DNA from 4 places in the Kitasatospora sp. NBC_01300 genome. Region 1 is predicted to be linked to each of the others. Evidence: riboswitches for the same ligand, from Rfam matches in the RefSeq annotation. Region 1 holds a riboswitch; each other region holds the start of a gene.
What was found. A riboswitch is a leader RNA that binds a small molecule or an ion and turns the genes downstream of it on or off. The one in region 1 is predicted to bind cyclic di-AMP.
Positions count from the first base shown of each region.

Region 2: another riboswitch for cyclic di-AMP. It lies ahead of OG556_RS27670 (hypothetical protein); the one in region 1 lies ahead of OG556_RS14195 (transglycosylase family protein).
Region 3: another riboswitch for cyclic di-AMP. It lies ahead of OG556_RS28490 (transglycosylase family protein); the one in region 1 lies ahead of OG556_RS14195 (transglycosylase family protein).
Region 4: another riboswitch for cyclic di-AMP. It lies ahead of OG556_RS09190 (NlpC/P60 family protein); the one in region 1 lies ahead of OG556_RS14195 (transglycosylase family protein).

Region 1 is NZ_CP108408.1:3,233,584-3,237,997, reverse strand. It holds gene OG556_RS14205 (SDR family NAD(P)-dependent oxidoreductase) at 1-371, opposite strand, end outside; gene OG556_RS14200 (cytochrome P450) at 647-1,942, shown strand; cyclic di-AMP (ydaO/yuaA leader) riboswitch at 2,153-2,320, shown strand; gene OG556_RS14195 (transglycosylase family protein) at 2,326-3,243, shown strand; gene eno (phosphopyruvate hydratase) at 3,511-4,414, shown strand, end outside.
Region 2 is NZ_CP108408.1:6,313,255-6,317,668, reverse strand. It holds gene OG556_RS27675 (hypothetical protein) at 90-731, shown strand; gene OG556_RS27670 (hypothetical protein) at 751-2,130, opposite strand; cyclic di-AMP (ydaO/yuaA leader) riboswitch at 2,133-2,299, opposite strand; gene OG556_RS27665 (esterase/lipase family protein) at 2,542-3,879, opposite strand; gene OG556_RS27660 (MoaF N-terminal domain-containing protein) at 4,089-4,414, shown strand, end outside.
Region 3 is NZ_CP108408.1:6,512,840-6,517,253, forward strand. It holds gene OG556_RS28480 (glycoside hydrolase family 13 protein) at 1-177, shown strand, start outside; gene OG556_RS28485 (LacI family DNA-binding transcriptional regulator) at 203-1,222, shown strand; gene OG556_RS28490 (transglycosylase family protein) at 1,341-2,690, opposite strand; cyclic di-AMP (ydaO/yuaA leader) riboswitch at 2,698-2,858, opposite strand; gene OG556_RS28495 (hypothetical protein) at 3,293-4,270, opposite strand.
Region 4 is NZ_CP108408.1:2,058,051-2,062,464, reverse strand. It holds gene OG556_RS09200 (NYN domain-containing protein) at 212-1,573, shown strand; gene OG556_RS09195 (NlpC/P60 family protein) at 1,774-2,808, shown strand; cyclic di-AMP (ydaO/yuaA leader) riboswitch at 3,146-3,295, shown strand; gene OG556_RS09190 (NlpC/P60 family protein) at 3,306-4,414, shown strand, end outside.

The sequences.
Region 1 (4,414 bases):
CCGATGGCCTCGCCGACGAGGGCGAGGAGCTCGGCGAGGCGTTCGAGGTCGAGGCGGGCGGGCAGTTCGGCGAGCGAGACGATCCGCTCGCCGTCGGGGCCGGCGACGCAGAACAGGTCGATGGGGCCGAGGTGCTTCTCGGCGGTGTCGACGAGGGCGGCGACGTCGCTGGGGCGGCGGATGTCGCCGCCGACGCCGACGACGGGGCAGCCCGGCCGGTCGAGTTCGGTGGCGAGGTCCTCGGCGACGCCCGCACGCTGGTCGGCGATCAGCACTCCGGCGGCGCCGGCGGCGGCGAACCGGCGGGCGAGCTCGGCTCCCGATCCGCCGTCGAGTACCGCGATGACGACGACTGACCCGCTGACCCGCATGGTCTGCTCCTCCCTGTGGGCGACACCGCACCGGCGCCCACGATTTCTGCGGAGGATCGTAGGCAGGTCCTGACCCTCCGCAACAGGGATTACCCCTCAGGTGACCAGGGTCACGCCCGCCACCCGGCCAAGAGCTGTCCAAGAGCTGTCCACGGACCGTCCACGGACTGTCCACGGAGCGTTGGCGGGCCGTCCGCCGGGTGTCGACGATCCGGCCCCGCCGGTCGCGGCCGCCGGAGGCGGTGCGGCCCCGACCCACCGGATACGGTCGACGCATGCCAGTGCAGCCCGATCCCACCGCCCCGCAGCTCTTCACCTGGGAGTTCGCCACCGATCCGTACCCCGCCTACGCCTGGTTGCGCGAGCACGCCCCGGTGCACCGCACGACGCTGCCGAGCGGGGTGGAGGCCTGGCTGGTGACCCGTTACGCGGACGCGCGGCAGGCGCTGGCGGACGGCCGGCTGTCGAAGAACCCGGCGCACCACAGCGAGCAGGCGCACCGCACCGGGCGGGTGGGGATTCCGGGGGAGCGCCAGGCGGACTTGATGACGCATCTGCTGAACATCGACCCGCCGGACCACACCCGGCTGCGCCGGCTGGTGTCGAAGGCGTTCACGCCGCGCCGGGTGGCGGAGTTCGAGCCGCGGGTGCAGCAGCTCACGGACCGGCTGATCGACGGCTTCGCGCAGCGCGGTTCGGCGGACCTGATCCACGAGTTCGCGTTCCCGCTCCCCATCTACGCGATCTGCGACCTGCTGGGCGTGCCGGCCGAGGACCAGGACGACTTCCGGGACTGGGCCGGGATGATGATCCGGCACGGCGGCGGCCAGCGCGGCGGCGTGGGGCGGGCGGTGAAGCGGATGCGGGCGTACCTGCTGGAGCTGATCCACCGCAAGCGGGCGGATCCGGGCGAGGACCTGATCTCGGGCCTGATCCGGGCGAGCGACCACGGCGAGCACCTGAACGAGAACGAGGCCGCCGCGATGGCGTTCATCCTCCTGTTCGCGGGGTTCGAGACGACCGTCAACCTGATCGGCAACGGCACGTACGCGCTGCTGCGCAACCCGGAGCAGCGCAGGCTGCTGCAGGAGTCGGTGGTGCGCGGCGAGACCGCGCTGCTGGACACCGGGATCGAGGAACTCCTGCGCTACGACGGGCCGGTGGAGATGGCGACGTGGCGCTTCGCGACGCGGCCGCTGTCGATCGGCGGGGTGGACATCCCGGTGGGCGATCCGGTGCTGGTGGTGCTGGCCGCGGCGGACCGCGATCCGGCCAGGTTCGCGGACGAGAACACCCTGGACCTGGCCCGTACGGACAATCCGCACCTGGGTTTCGGCCACGGGATCCACTACTGCATCGGCGCCCCGCTGGCCCGCCTGGAGGGGCGGAGCGCGCTGGCCACGCTGCTTTCCCGGCTGCCGGACCTGCGGCTCGCGGATAACCCGGAGAACCTGCGCTGGCGGGGCGGCCTGATCATGCGTGGCCTGCGGGAACTCCCGGTCGAATTCACTCCGGAGACCCGCTCTCCGCACGCGCCGCCGGTCACGCCGACCGACGCCCCGACACGCTGACGACACGTCTCCGGTGGCTCTCGACGCCGGGTCTGAACCAGCATCAATCCGGACATACCGCCGCCGTTGGTAGGCGATTGACCACGCGCCGTAATTTGTGTGTGATATCGGCGATATGAGCTTGTTATTGGTCTGATGATCTGTCTACTCTCCCTGGAGTTCGCAGCTGCGGACCTCGTGCGCGGAACGCCGAATCCTGCCCGCCGCGCCACGGGAAACCGACCAGACCCTGGGCAGGGGCGGGGGAACCAGGTTTGTTGCCGTTCCCCAACGGCTTGGGGTGAAGCCGCCCGAGCGGAATCGTTTCCGCTTTCGGCGGCCGGGCCACCTCCCGGTCCGAACCCGACAGCTCACCTCGCAGGCGTGCGGAGAGGGACCTCTTCATGCTGTTCGTTGGAACTGGCCGCCACCGCCGTCGCACCCAGGCCGAGAAGGCCATCGCCGTCGCCGGTGTGGCCGGCGTCGGACTCGCGATGCCGCTCCTCACCGCCACCGGCGCCTCCGCCGCCCCGGCCTCCACCTGGGACGCCGTCGCCCAGTGCGAGAGCGGCGGCAACTGGAGCATCAACACCGGCAACGGCTTCTCCGGCGGCCTGCAGTTCACGCCCAGCACCTGGAAGGCGTACGGCGGCACCTCCTACGCCCCGCAGGCCAACCAGGCCAGCAAGGCGCAGCAGATCTCGGTCGCCGAGAAGGTGCTGGCCTCGCAGGGCCCGGGCGCCTGGCCCGTCTGCTCCCAGAAGGCCGGCCTGACCAAGGGCGGCGCCCCGGCCTCCGTGGACACCTCCACGGACGCCAAGCCCGCCAAGCAGCCCGCCGCCAAGCAGACCCAGCAGGCGCAGGCCCCGAAGCCCGCCCAGCAGCCGGCCAAGCAGGCCGCCCCGAAGCCGGCCGCCCAGCAGCCCGTCCAGCAGGCCCCGCAGCAGACGCAGCCGCAGACCCAGGGCTTCTCCGGCAAGGCCGGCTGGGACGCCGACGCGAAGGTGTACTGGTACCAGAACAACGGCGCCTGGTACTGGACCAGCCACCAGAGCGTCTACCAGCAGTACGCGGGCCAGCCCGCCGCCCAGCCGCAGTACGCGCCCCGCGCCGCGCAGCCCGCGCAGTCCGCCCCGGCCGCGCAGCCCGCCGCCGCGCAGGGCGGTCACGACTACACCGTCCGGGCCGGCGACACGCTGTCGACGATCGCCGCCGCCCAGGGCGTGTCCGGCGGCTGGCAGTCGGTGTACGACGGCAACCGCGGCACCGTCGGCGGCAACCCCAACCTGATCATGCCCGGCCAGGTGCTGCACCTCGGCTGAGCGGCCCGGGCCAGGAGCGGCCCGCGCCACGCGGGCGAAGGGGGACGGGACCCGTCCCCCTTCGCCCGCATTCCCCCGTATTCGCCCGCTTCGCTCGGGCAAGCAGGTGAACTACTGGTGGGTAGCCGGGCCACACGCTGAGACGGGACCGAGGCCAGCGCGGCCCCGGGGGCCGGGGCGGTTAGGCTCTGGTCGTAACGACTCCGCAATCGTCCCGCCGGCAGCACCCAACGTCAGCCGGACCCTGCTTCCGCAAGGAGATGCCTCGTGCCGTCCATCGATGTCGTCGTAGCCCGTGAGATTCTCGACTCGCGTGGCAACCCCACGGTCGAGGTCGAGGTCGGCCTCGACGACGGCAGCACCGGCCGTGCCGCTGTCCCGTCGGGTGCCTCCACCGGTGCCTTCGAGGCGCTGGAGCTGCGCGACGGTGACAAGAACCGCTACTTCGGCAAGGGCGTGGAGAAGGCCGTCCTGGCCGTCATCGAGCAGATCGGCCCGGAGCTGGTCGGCTACGACGCCACCGAGCAGCGCCTGATCGACCAGGCCATGCTCGACCTGGACGCCACCCCGGACAAGTCCTCGCTCGGCGCCAACGCGATCCTGGGCGTCTCGCTGGCCGTGGCGCACGCCGCCTCCGAGGCCAGCGACCTGCCGCTGTTCCGCTACCTGGGCGGCCCGAACGCGCACGTGCTGCCCGTTCCGATGATGAACATCCTCAACGGCGGTTCGCACGCGGACTCCAACGTCGACATCCAGGAGTTCATGATCGCCCCGATCGGCGCGGAGTCCTTCTCCGAGGCCGTCCGCTGGGGCGTCGAGGTCTACCACACCCTCAAGGGCGTCCTGAAGGAGCGCGGCCTGTCCACCGGCCTCGGCGACGAGGGCGGCTTCGCGCCGAACCTGGACAGCAACCGCGAGGCCCTGGACCTCATCACCGAGGCCATCCAGAAGGCCGGCTACGTGCCCGGCCGCGACATCGCGCTCGCCCTGGACGTCGCCGCGTCCGAGTTCTACGAGGACGGCGCCTACCAGTTCGAGGGCAAGGCCATCTCCGCCGCCGAGCTCATCGAGTACTACGCCGAGCTGGTCGAGGCCTACCCGCTGGTCTCCATCGAGGACCCGCTGGACGAGTCGGACTGGGACGGCTGGAAGGCCATGACCGTCAAGCTGG
Region 2 (4,414 bases), 3.1 Mb from region 1:
GCCACCCTGGTGCGGACGCGGCCCGCAACGGCGCGGGCGGCCGGGGCCCCGGGACAGGGTGGACGACGATGACGTGCAGGCGTTCGACAATGCGGGGCGGGTCCGGGCGCGGCCGGTTCGGGCGCGGCGAGTCCGGGCGCGACGGGTCCGGGCGCGGCGAGTCCGGGCGCGGCGAGTCCGGGCAGGCCAGCAGGCTCTGCGGATTCCGCGCGGCCTCGCTCGTCGCCGCGATGGCGGCCGGCTGTTCGGTGGCGACGCTGACCGCCGACCCGTCCTGGGCGCGGCGGCCCGAGCCCCGGCCGGCGGTGGACACGGCAGCCCCCACGGCGTCCCGCTCCGATCTGGAGGTGGTCCGGCTCGACCCGGATGCCGCCCCGCCCGGCGGCACCACCACCGTCCACGCCTTCATCGCCAACCGCGGCCCGGACACCACCGCGGCACCGTTCACCGTGCTGGTGACGCTGCCGCCCGGGGTCTCCCCGGAGGGCCCGTACTTCCCCGAGGACTGCGAGGTGCGGCTCAACGGCCGGCAGGTCCGCTGTGTCTTCCCGGCCGGACTGCCCCCGCTGCGCAGCGCGACCGCGCTGGTGCCGGTGAGGTTGTCCCCCGACCTGCCGATCGGCAGGCTCACCGGCGGCTCGGTCGCGGTGCGCGGCGTGGACGACCCGGACGAGGGGAACAACCGGCAGCCGTTCGACATCACGGTGGTCGAGACGGCTCCCGGCTCCTGACCCGGAAGCCCCGAGGGCCCTACCGGTACACGCGGACGTAGTCGGCGGCGAAGGTGATCGGGGCGGTGCCCTGCGGCGCCGGGTGGTACTTCCCCGCGCCGACCGACAGGTTGAGGATCAGGTACGCCGACCAGTTGGCGCCGACGCCCTTGCCGTCCGAGAACACCTTGGCGCCGTTGACATACCAGTCGACCGAGGTGGCGCCGTAGTAGGTGCCGATGGTCACCCACTGGTCCTTCGCGACGGCGCCGGCGTCGGTGTAGTACTTGGGGTTGCCGGGGTTGACGTGGTTGGTCAGCTCCAGCAGGTTCGGGTTGTCGGGGTGGTACTCGAAGGAGTCGACCTCCCCGTTGCCGTTCTTCCAGGTCCAGAAGGCCGGCCAGGCGCCGGAGCCGGACGGCAGCTTGACCCGGGTCTCGGCGTAGTCGCCGGTCCTGACCTGGAAGCCCTCGCTGGAGCCCTCGGTGGTCAGGAAGCCGGTGTTCCAGGCCTGCTTGCCGTTCTCCAGCGTGGTGGTGCCGGGCGCGGCGGTGAAGGTGGCGACCCCGTTCGCGACGCTGACGTTGTTCTTGTTCAGCAGGTCGAGCTTGTTGTCGTCCGGGTTGTGGTTGCCGTACTTGTAGGCGGTGCTCTTGTCGCCGACCCAGCGCGAGCCCCAGCTGATCGAGCTGTTGAACTCGTCGGACCAGGTCAGCGACTTGCCGGCGACCGGGGAGGCGGGGGTGCCGGCCGACGGGCCGGCGGTGGCGCTCGGGCTGCTCGGGCTGCTCGGGCTCGGGCTGCTCGTCGGGGTCGGCTTCGCGGTGGGGGTCGCCGTCGCGGTGGGGGTCGCCGTCGGGGTGGGGGTCGCCGTCGGGGTCGGGGTCGCCGTCGGGGTCGGGGTCGGGGCGGGAGTCGGCTTCGTGGTGGGCGTCGGGGTCGGGGTCGGCGCCGGGGCGCTGGAGACCACCAGCTGCTGCGAGGCCAGGTTGTGCCAGGCCCCGCCGAGGTCCTGCCAGAAGCCGAACTGGGTGTACGTCCCGGCCGGCAGGGCGCGTGCGCCGCTGGTGAAGGACAGGCCGCTCGGGCAGATCTGCACGTTGGAGGCGTTGCCCGGGAAGTCGAGGTTCGCACCGGCCGCGTTCCGGACGCCCACGCCGACGGTCTTCGCGGTGAAGCAGGCCGAGGAGTGGAGGGTCAGCGAGGCGGTGGCGGCCTGGTTGGCGACCATGGTCGCCGGGGCGAGCCGGTCCTGGGTGACGGTCGGGGTGGTGGCGGCCTGGGCGCCGGAGACGGCCGGCAGGCCGAGCAGTCCGGCGCCGGTGACGGCGAGCGCTCCGGTGACGGCGAGGGCGGCGTTGCGGCCCCGGTGGGAGGGGCGGGCGTGGCGCGGCGCGCGGCGCCGGGCAGGCTGGTGCATGGCGGTGTCCTCTGCGACGCCTGCGAGGTGAGCTGTCGGATTCGGGCTGAGGCAGCCCGGCCGCCGGTGGGAGCGGCTTCACCCCTAGCCACGGCCCGCACGCGGGAGCGTACGGGCCGGGCGCTGACCTTGGTTCCCCCGCTCCCGTCCGCTGTGGTGCTCGGTTGCCGACCGACGGGTGGACAGGACTCGGCGTCCCGACGGCGGGGGTCCGCGAGGGCGGACGACGGTTGCAGGCTAGGCAGGCCGTGCGTGAACGGACAACCTGCCAGGGCCGGTTGTCGCACAGGTCACAGTGGTGTCGATCAACGACGCTGCGTGGTGGATCAGTTGGGACGGATCAGCGGAGCCGTTGAGCTGCCGAACGACGAATCGACGGGCCGCGGGTCCACGGGTCCACGGGTCCACGGGTCAAGCGAGCCAGTTGTCGACCTGGCTCTCGGCCTCCGGCGCCCAGGCGAGTTCCAGGTGGTTGAGGCCGGTGAGCAGCCGGGTGCCGCCGATCGTCGCGATGCCGGTGGTGTCCAGGGCGCTCGCGGTGAACACGATGCCGTCACTGGGCCCCCGGTTCTCGTTGAGCACGCCCGGGATGTCGGCGGACCCGCCCGCGAGCAGGTAGGTGCGCACCGACGCGGGGACGCCCGCCTGTTGCAGCGGCGCGATCAGCGAACCGGCGTCGATCGCCGCCTGGATGCCCTGGCCCGAGGTGTAGAAGCCCTGGCCGCCGTAGTAGGTGGTCCACCAGTCCTGGGCGCTGCCGTCCACCCCGTACCGGCCGTCCCAGCGGGCGAGCAGCTGGCGCTGGCCCGGGTAGCAGTCGTAGCCGCCGGTGGGCAGCACGCCGAGGCAGGGCTGCGCCGTGTACGTGCCGTAGCAGGTCATGTAGAGGTGCGGGGACGGCGCGTTGGCGGTGCCGCCGCAGGCCGGCCAGCTCGCGAGGTCGAACGACCAGCCGTGCGCGTACACGTAGTCGAGCCCGCCGTTCGGGCCCCCGAGGGTGATCAGGCGGCGCACGTCGCCCGCGTAGGCCCGCCCCCAGGACGGGCGCACCGAGGACACGTATGCCCGGGCGGCGACCTCGCCCTTGCTCCACGCCACCACGTCCACCTGGGGGACGCCGAGACGGGCCCGGATCAGCGCGACGGCGTCACCGACGGCCTGCGCCTGGAGCAGGTTGTCGCCCTGCTTGTGGGCGAAGCCGATGGCGAACACCCGGTGGCCGGTGCCGGCGAGGTACTGGGCGAGGCCGGTGGACGGGCAGGCGGAGGCGCCACAGGTGCCGCTCTCCCCCGGGTTCGCCCAGGCGCGGTCGGCGTTGTCGTTGGCGCCGTGGACCAGCAACACGGGGGTCGGACGGCTGCCGGTGTCCCAGCCGGTCGCCGAGTACAGCAGGAAGCGGCTGGAGGCGGGCTGGCCGGTGCCGCCGAAGTACGTCCGGCGGGCGCCGTCCTGGTCGCCGCGGCCGTCGGCCGGGTACTGCTCGGTGCGGAAGCCGGGGGTGGTGTCGAGGTAGCGCTCGACCTTGGCCCAGCCGTTGCCGGGGGCGGGGAAGGCGGCTTCGAGGGTGAGCGGGGCGGTGGCCGCCTGGGCAGCGGTCCGGGCAGTGGCGGTCCGGGCGGCGGTGGCCTGGGCGGGTGTGGGGGTGCCGAGGAGCAGCGCGGCGAGGGTGAGCAGGAGGACGGACAACGCGGTGGGGGTGCGTCCGACGGCGGTGGGGGTGTGCCGCATGGGAGTGGGGGTGCGTCTCATGGGGGTGGACGGTAGGACCGGCCGCTGGCGGGCGCCCAGGTGCCCGCCGCACACCCCGCGGGCCTGCGCGGTGGCGGCCGGTGCCGTGGCGCACCGCCCACGGGTGCGCCCACCCGGCTCACCGGGTCGGATAAATTGGAGGTCCGACATCTTCCGCAGTGCACAAGACCGCCGTGCACGGCCCCACAGGAACGAGGTACCGCCCCACCATGACCGCGCCCCTGCCCGCCTTCGCCGGCCGCACCTACCTCTTCCGGGCCGACAACGGCGCGGCCTTCCGCAACACCTACTCGGCCGACGGCCGGCGGCTGCGCTGGGAGGGCCTCGGCGAGTCGGCGGGCCAGTGGGAGGACGTGCGGCTGCACGTCGCCGAGGTGGCGCCGGAGATCTACTTCATCAGCTGGACCGAGGAGAGCGGGATCACCGTCAGCCACGTGATGGACCTCGGCCGGCTGACGGTACGCGCCTTCTGGACGTACGAGGGCGAGGGCGGCCGGGTCGGCGAGCTGCACACCGGGACGCTGGAGCGGGTGGC
Region 3 (4,414 bases), 3.3 Mb from region 1:
GGCCCCGAGGGGACCCTGACGTTCCGCCGCGGCTCCTTCGTCTGCACCGTCAACGCCACGGACGAGCCGGTCCGGATAGCGGCGCCCGGAAAGCTGCTGCTCTCCTCGGTGGAGCTGGTGGTCGACGGCGGCGAGACCGTGCTCGCGCCGGACAGCACCGGCTGGTGGGCGGTCTGACGTGGTTGCAATAGGCTCTGGGACCGTGACTACGGCGCGACTCTCAGACATCGCGGCGCAGGCGGGGGTCAGCGAAGCCACCGTCTCCCGCGTACTCAACGGCAAGGCGAACGTCTCCGCCGCCACCCGGCAGACCGTGCTGGCGGCGCTCGACGTGCTCGGCTACGAGCGGCCGACCCGTCTGCGCCAGCGCAGCGCCGGCCTGATCGGGCTGATCACGCCGGAGCTGAGCAACCCGATCTTCCCCGCACTGGCCCAGGTGATCGAGCAGGTGCTCAGCCGGCACGGGTACACCCCGGTGCTGTGCACCCAGACGCCGGGCGGGTCCACCGAGGACGAACTGGTCGAGATGCTGGTCGACCGGGGCGTGGCGGGCATCGTCTTCGTCTCCGGGCTGCACGCCGACTCCACCGCCGACCACGACCGCTACGCCCGGCTGACCGGGCGAGGGGTGCCGTTCGTGCTGATCAACGGCTACAGCGAGCGGATCGACGCGCCGTTCATCTCGCCGGACGACCGGGCCGCGATGTGGATGGCCGTCCAGCACCTGGCCGAACTCGGGCACGAGCGGATCGGGCTGGCGGTCGGACAGCGGCGGTACGTGCCGGTGCTGCGCAAGATCGAGGGCTTCACGGCGGCGATGCGCGAGGTGCTGGGGCGGAGCCAGGAGGAGGCCGAGGAGCTCGTCCACCACACGCTGTTCAGCGTGGAGGGCGGGCACGCGGCGGCCGGCGCGCTGCTGGACAAGGGCTGCACGGCGATCGTCTGCGGCAGCGACATGATGGCGCTCGGGGCGATCCGGGCGGTGCGGCAGCGTGGGCTGTCGGTGCCGCACGACGTCTCGGTGGTCGGCTTCGACGACTCGCCGCTGATCGCCTTCACCGAGCCGCCGTTGACCACGATCCGCCAGCCGGTCGAGGCGATGGCGACCGCGGCGGTGGACGCGCTGCTGGAGGAGGTCGGCGGAAACGCGGCCCAGCGCGGGGAGTTCATGTTCCAGCCGGAGCTGGTCATGCGCGGGTCCACGGGGGCCTGCGCGCGCTGAGAACGGCCAACGGACGGGCCCCGGAGAGCAATTGCTCTCCGGGGCCCGTTGCGTGCTGTCCGGGTGTCGGGTCAGCCCTCGTGGTCCGGGGGCGGATCCTGTCACCCGCCGGTCGTGCTCAGACCCGGCCGGCGAAGTCCGGCGCCCAGTTGGAGACGGTCTGCAGGCGCACGCCCGAGCTCGGGTTGGCGGCCTCGACGTACTGGCCGCCGCCGATGTAGATCGCGACGTGGTAGACGCCGGAGTTCTGGCCGTTGTTGGACCAGAACAGCAGGTCGCCCGCCTGGAGGCTGTCCAGCGAGACGCGGGTGCTGGCGGCGGCCTGGTCGGCGGCGACGCGCGGGACGGAGACGCCCGCGGCGCGCAGCGCGGCCTGGGTCAGGCCGGAGCAGTCCCAACCGCCGTTGCCGGTGCCGCCGTAGACGTACGCCTGGCCGACCTTCGACTTGGCGAAGGAGACCGCGGCGGCCATGCTGCCGGTGGCGGCCGGGGCCGGCGCCGGGGTCTGGGCCGGGGTCTGGGCCTGGGCGGCCGGCTTGGAAGCCGGCTTGGTGGCCGGGGTCTGAGCCGGGGCCTGGGGCTGGGCGGCCGGCTTGGTGTTCGCGGCGCCGCCGTTGGAGGTCTGGCCGGACTTCTGCGAGCGGTCGAACCAGGTGAAGTCCGAGCCGGACTGCTGGGCCTGGCCGCCGTCCTTGAACGAGAGGCGCTGGCCCGGGTAGATGCTGTCCGGACCCTCGGTCAGGGTGCCGCGGTTGAGCTCGTACAGCCGCTGCCAGCCGCCCTGGAGGTTGTGCTTGTCGGCGATCGAGGACAGCCAGTCGCCGGAGGCGACGGTGTAGTCGTCGGCCTGGGGCTGGGCGCTGTTCTGGGCCTGGTTCTGGCCCTTCTGCGCCGAGGTGCCGTCGGTGGAGTCGGCGGGGGCCTGCGCCTGGTCCTGGGCCGGTGCGGCCGGCTTGGCGGGCTTCGCGGCCGGGGCCTGGGTCTGCGCGGGCTTGGCGGCCGGGGTGGCCGGCTTCGCGGCGGGCTTGGTGGCGGTCGAACCGGCAGCCGAGCCGGTGGTCGAGCCGGCCGAGGTGTCGACGGCGGCTGCGGCGCCGCCCTTGGTCAGGCCGGCCTGGACCGAGCACACCGGCCAGGCGCCGGGGCCCTGCGAGGCGAGCACCTTCTCGGCGACGGCGATCTGCTGGTCCTTGGTGGCCTGGTTGGCCTGGGGGGCGTACGCGGTGCCACCGAAGGCGGCCCAGGTGCTGGAGGTGAACTGCAGGCCGCCGTAGAAGCCGTTGCCGGTGTTGATGCTCCAGTTGCCGGTGCTCTCGCACTGGGCGACCTTGTCCCAGGTGGCGACGGAGGCGGCGGAGGCGGTGCCGGAGGTGAGGCAGGGGATGGTGAGGCCGACGCCCGCGACGCCGACGGCGGCGATCACGCGTCGGGTACGACTGGACGGACGGGTGCCGTTGGTGGGCAGCATGAAGACGCAGTCCTCTCCCACGCCTGCGAGGTGAGCTGTCGGATTCGGGCTGGAGTTGCCCGGCCGCGCTGTGGGCGCGGCTTCACCCCTAGCCCTGGATCGTTCCGGGGAACGGTCCGGGGCGACTTACCTGTGGGTCCCCCGCTCCTGCCGTGGTGCGTTTTCGCGCTGCCAGGACATCCGACGGCAGGACTCGGCGTCGCGGATGAACTGGGTTCGTGTGGCCACGAACGGGGAGCACGTTAAGCAGACTTAAGTTCAAACTGCAAACACCTGTGACGCGCATCACGGTTTGGGGAGAACGGTCGTTCCCCTCGCTTTTCATGATCGGAAATGATCGATTTCCGGCAACACGGCGAAGGGCGCGCGCAACTGTCTGTGCTTCAGGGAGTGGGTGACGGTGGGTCGGGTCGCCCGGGGGCCCGCCCGCCGGGAAGGTGGCGTGTCCACACTGCGGGCGTCGGGGGACGCGTCGTGCGATGGAGAACAAATATGGACAGAACGGGCATCACGCCTATTCGCCCCTTAACTGCCTTACGGGACAAGCGGGAAGGGCCCGGAACGTAGCCGTTCCGGGCCCTTCCCACGTGCGGTGACCGCTGCTACTGGCCGGCCGACTCCTCGGCGGCGGTGTGAGCGGCGTGAGCGGCGTGACCGCCCCGGCCGGAGTGGTCGGCGTGGGCGCCCTCGGCGGCCTCCGCCGCCTCGGCCTCGGCCTGCGCCAGGGCCTCGGGGGAGGGCGCGGGCAGCGCGGCCAGGTAGGTGGAGGCGATCAGCTGGCCGACCGTCGGGTAGGCGCCCAGCGGGGCCGCGGACGGGCAGCCGGTCTCCTCGGCGGCCGTGGCGAGCAGCTCGGAGTCGGCCTCCGGCCCGATCACCAGCGGGGCCAGCGCCGGGCGCTGGGAGCCGGTCTCCTTGAGGTGGTTGACGGCCGCGGCGACCGAGCCCGGTACGTCGAGCGCGGCGGGCACGACCGGGACGGCCAGTCGGGCCGCCAGCAGGACACCGGTGATGCCGGCCGCGGCAGCGGCCTCCTCGCCGCCGACGGTGGTCAGCACGACGCCGTCCGCGGCGGTCGCGATGGCGAACAGCCGGGCCCGGTCGGCACGCGCCAGGCCGGCCTCGGACAGGCGCACGTGCACGGCCTCGGCGAGGAGCGGGTGCGGGCCGAGCACGTCGGTGACGGGGGCTCCGTACTCGGCGGCGAGGGCGTGGAGTTCGGTCAGGAATCCGTGCGGGCCGGGTACCAGCGGCACCAGGACCGGCGCGGGCAGGCCGGCCTCGGCGGCCATGGCCAGCAGTTCGGCGACGGTGCGGTCGTCGCTGTCGGCGCCCTGGGCGGCTTCGCCCGGGAGGTAGCCGACGGCGGTCTGGATGCCGTTCTGCTCGCTGCGGACGATCGACAGCAGCTCCTCGACGACCGAGCGGGACTCGGGCCCGGCGGTCGCGGGCACGGCGAGCACCAGGGCCGGGGATCCGGCCGGGATCTCGGGGCGCTCGGGGCGACGGTGGCGCCCCCGCGCACGGGAGCCTGGAGTGCGGACGGGCAGTGGCGCGCCCGGGATGGCTGCGGTGCTCATGCCGGAGATCGTAGGACATCGGCCCGTCAGGCCTGCATTCGGCTGCCGTTCGGGTTTCACGTGGTCATGGCGGGTGCGCCGCGCTCCCGTCGTGTCCGGCCGGGCGGTTTGCCCGCAATCCGGACATATCTCACCCAGCCCTCG
Region 4 (4,414 bases), 1.2 Mb from region 1:
GTGACGACAGGGCGGCGGCCGCGGGCCGTGACCCCGTAGGACCAGGATCGGAGCCGAGGACGTGGTGGACGCAGCGAGGGAGCCCGCCGAAGCGCAGGGGCTTCAGCCCGCTGCGGCCGTGCAGGCGCGGGCCGCCGACGCGGCCCCGTCCGAGCCCGCGGCCGTCGGCGGGGCGGCAGGTTCCGGTGAGCCGGCGGGGCCCGATGAGTCGGTGGGCTCCGGCGGGGCGGCGGGTTCCGGCGAGGTGGCGCCGGAGCGTGCTGCCGAGAAGCTGGACCGGCCGCTGCCCGAGGGCGTGCGCCGGCGCGTGGTCGGCCTGGCCTCGGACGCGCTCGGCGGGCTGCCGCCCGGCGAGCTGCCGCAGAGCCTGCGCCAGTACGTCAAGTTCACCCCGGCCCGGCGGGCCAAGTACGCGGCCACGGCGCTGGCCGCGGCGCTGGAGTCGGAGCCGGCGTTCCGGGTGCGGATAGCGGAGCGGCTGAGGCTGGGCCAGCCGGATCTGGTGAAGGCGTTGGAGTCGGGCAGCGTCCCGGGCGCCGCCGATCCGATGGACGTCGCGGCCGCCGCCTACCTGGTGCGGTCGGCCGGCTGGAGCCGGCTGGTGGCCGAGGCCGGGGAGGAGGCCGAGCGGGCCGGCGCCGAGGGCGCGGCCGCCGAGGCCACCCGGTTGGTGGAGAAGTTGCAGGCGGAGCTCGCCGAGCTGCGGTCCGCCGCCCGGGCGGACCTGGATCGGCAGCGCGCGGAGTCCGAGGACGTCCGCCGGGAGGCAGAGTCGCTGCGGAAGAAGGTGCGCTCGCTGGAGAGCGACACCCGCCGGGCGCAGGCCGAGACCAGGCGGCTGACCGCCGAGCTGGAGGCCGCGAGGGCGCAGGCGGCCACCGAGCGTGGCGCGGCGGAGTCCGAGGCGCGGCGGCTGCGGCACCGGGTCGGCGAGCTGGAGACGGCGGCCGAGCAGGGCCGCCGGTCGGCCCGCGAGGGCCGCAGCGTCGAGGACATGCGGCTGCGGCTGCTGCTGGACACGGTGCTGCAGTCGGCTCAGGGGCTCCAGCGGGAGCTGGCGCTGCCGGTCTCCCAGATCCGGCCGGGGGACCTGGTGGAGGCGGTGGTGCCGGGCGCGGCCTCGCCGCACGACGTGGCCCGGCGCGGTCTGGCCGACGACGATCCGGCGCTGCTGGACCAGCTGCTGGCGATCCCGCAGGTGCACCTGGTGGTGGACGGCTACAACGTGACCAAGACGGGCTATCCGACGCTGCCGCTGGAGCAGCAGCGGATCCGGCTGCTGGGCGGGCTGGCGATGCTGGCCCAGCGCACGCAGGCGGAGGTCACCTGTGTGTTCGACGGGCAGGACCTGGACGTTCCGGTGATCATGGCGCCTCCGCGCGGGGTGCGGGTGCGGTTCAGCCGGACCGGCGAGACCGCGGACGAGCTGATCCGCCGTCTGGTGCGGGCCGAACCGCAGGGCCGTCCGGTGGTGGTGGTGTCCACCGACCGGGAGGTCGCGGAGGGCGTGCGGAAGGCCGGCGCGCGCCCCGTGGCTTCCGTTCTGCTGCTGAACCGGCTGGCGCGGCCCTGACGGCTTCCGCGACGGGATGACGCCTGGTCAGCGCCCGGTTTGCGGCGGTGTGCACATCCGGTGAAGCCTGCGGGGGAAGTGGAGTTCACGCCTTCGGGGGAGTGGCAAAACCCGTGGATCTTCCCTAGGGTGTGGCGTCAAACCTATTTTCCGGATTCTCACCTGATTGGGTGAGGCCGATGGAAGAAGGAGCAATTCCCTTGGCCTCGCACCGCCGTCCCAAGCAGCCGAGCCGCGCCCGGGTCTCCGTGCTCACCGCTGCCGCGGCGACCGCGGTCGCCCTCTCCGCGCAGGTCGCCGCGCACGCCGCGCCCCAGCCGAGCAAGAGCGACGTCAAGGCGCAGATCGACCAGCTCCAGCAGGACCAGGAGCAGGCGGCGGAGAAGTACAACGGCGCCAAGGAGCGGGCCGACCAGCTCCGCAAGCAGTCCGACCAGCTGCAGGACAAGGTGGCCCGCAGCCAGGACGAGATGACCCAGCTGCAGACCGGCCTGGCCGGCGTGGCGGGCGAGCAGTACCGCACCGGCGGCATCGACCCGTCCGTCCAGCTGATGCTCTCCTCGGACCCGTCGGGCTACCTGGAGAAGGCGTCCAGCGCCCAGCAGGCCAGCGCCAGCGAGTCCGAGGCGCTCAAGGGCCTGCTGGACCAGCAGCGCCGGCTGGACCAGGAGAAGTCCGAGGCCGCCGCCGTCCTGGCCTCGCTCGACTCCACCACCAAGGACCTGAACCAGGCCAAGACGGACGTCAACCAGAAGCTGAAGGCCGCGCAGGACCTGCTGAACTCGCTCAGCGCCTCCGACCGCGCCGCGCTGCGGGCTCAGCAGCAGCAGGACGACCGCGCCTCGCGCGGCAGCGACCGTGCCGACCTCGGCAGCCTCCCGCAGGCCGGCGGCTACGCGGGCGTGGCCGTCGCCAAGGCGATGAGCAAGCAGGGCTCGCCGTACGTGTGGGGCGCCACCGGCTCGACCACCTTCGACTGCTCGGGCCTGATGGTCTGGGCGTACGGCCAGGCCGGCGTCTCGCTGCCGCGCACCTCGCAGGAGCAGGGCAACGTCGGCACCAGGGTCTCGCTGGACCAGGCCCAGCCGGGCGACCTGGTCATCTACGGCCCCGACCGGCACCACGTCGGGATGTACATCGGCAACGGCATGGTGGTCCACGCGCCGCACACCGGTGACGTGGTGAAGGTGATGAAGGCCGACGCGATGCCGATCAACACGATCCGCCGGGTCTGACGTCCCGACACGCCCGAAGGGCCCGTCCGGGCCTGTGATCCACGCCACCCTCGGACCGGGGGTGGCGTTCGGGTTTTGTCCGCAGCATGACGCCCCGATGAAGAGTGATCAGCTTTACGTACGGCGGTGATCACTATGTGTCATATTCACAAAAGAACTTTGGTCTTCTTCCGTCTTTTTTCTGACAAGGATTTGAACGGATCACGGTTCAGTTACTAGGGTCGTGCCCCGAACCACCGCACTCCCGATCGCCCAGCCAGGGTGGCGGCGGTGGTTTCCGTCGAGTTCGTGACGCAGCGGGGCGGGCCCAGTGCCTGCCCGACGGGGAGCCCAGCAGTCGGGGGTGCTGTCGAACGGAGCCGGGGAACCACGTTCCTCCGGGGTGAATCGGCGCCAGGTCGGCCGGTGGAACGGCCGTGAGGCGTCGTAGGGCACGCTTCCGGCCCGAACCCGTCAGCTCACCCGGTAGACGGCGTAGGAAGAAGGAGTCCGCCTTCGTGGCGTCCCATCGTCGTCCCAAGCCCGCCAGTCGCACCCGAGTCTCGATCATGACCGGCTTCGCCGCGGCGGCCGTCGCGCTGTCCGCGCAGTCCGGCGCCCACGCCGACCCGCAGCCGACCAAGGACCAGGTCAAGGAGCAGGTCGACCAGCTCAACGACCAGGCCGAGGTCGCGACCGAGAAGCTCAACGCCGCCCAGGAGAAGCAGCAGCAGCTGCAGAAGCAGGTCACCGACCTGCAGGACCAGGTGGCGCGGCAGCAGGGGCAGGTGACCGACCTGCAGGGCGGCCTGGCCGAGATCGCCGGCGAGCAGTACCGCAACGGCGGCATATCCCAGACCGTCCAGCTGATGTTCTCCGCCAGCCCGGACACCTTCCTGAGCCAGGCCGACACGCTGAACCAGGCCGGCGGCACCCAGAAGGGCCAGCTCAAGCAGCTCCAGGACGAGCAGCGCAAGCTCGACCAGGTGCGCTCCGAGGCCCAGGGCAAGCTCGCCGAGATGGAGACCACCACCCAGCAGCTGAAGAGCGCCAAGGACGAGGTCCAGGGCAAGCTCAAGGCCGCGCAGGACCTCTTCAACACCCTGTCCGAGCAGGAGCGCCAGGCGATTCGCGCGGCCGAGGAGAAGGCCGCCGCCGACGCCAAGGCGAAGGCCGACGCCGCCGCCAAGGCCGCCCAGCAGCAGCAGGCGGCCCAGCAGGCCGCCGACCGCTCCTCCCGCGACAACAACCGCAACGACCTGAGCGCGTCGCAGGCCCCCGCCGCGCCGGTCAGCAAGCCGAGCGCCGGCAGCTCGCGCGGTGCCGCGGCGCTGTCCATCGCCGCCTCCAAGATCGGCAGCCCGTACGTCTACGGCGCCTCCGGCCCCGGCTCCTTCGACTGCTCGGGCCTGATGGTCTGGGCGTTCAACCAGGTCGACGTCTCGCTGCCGCGCACCTCGCAGGAGCAGGCCCACGCCGGTACCCGGATCGGGAGCGACCTCTCCCAGGCCCAGCCCGGCGACCTCCTGATCTTCTACGGGGACGCCCACCACGTCGGCATCTACGCGGGCAACGGCCAGGTGCTGCACGCGCCGAAGCCGGGCGCGTCGGTCCGCTACGAGGCCGT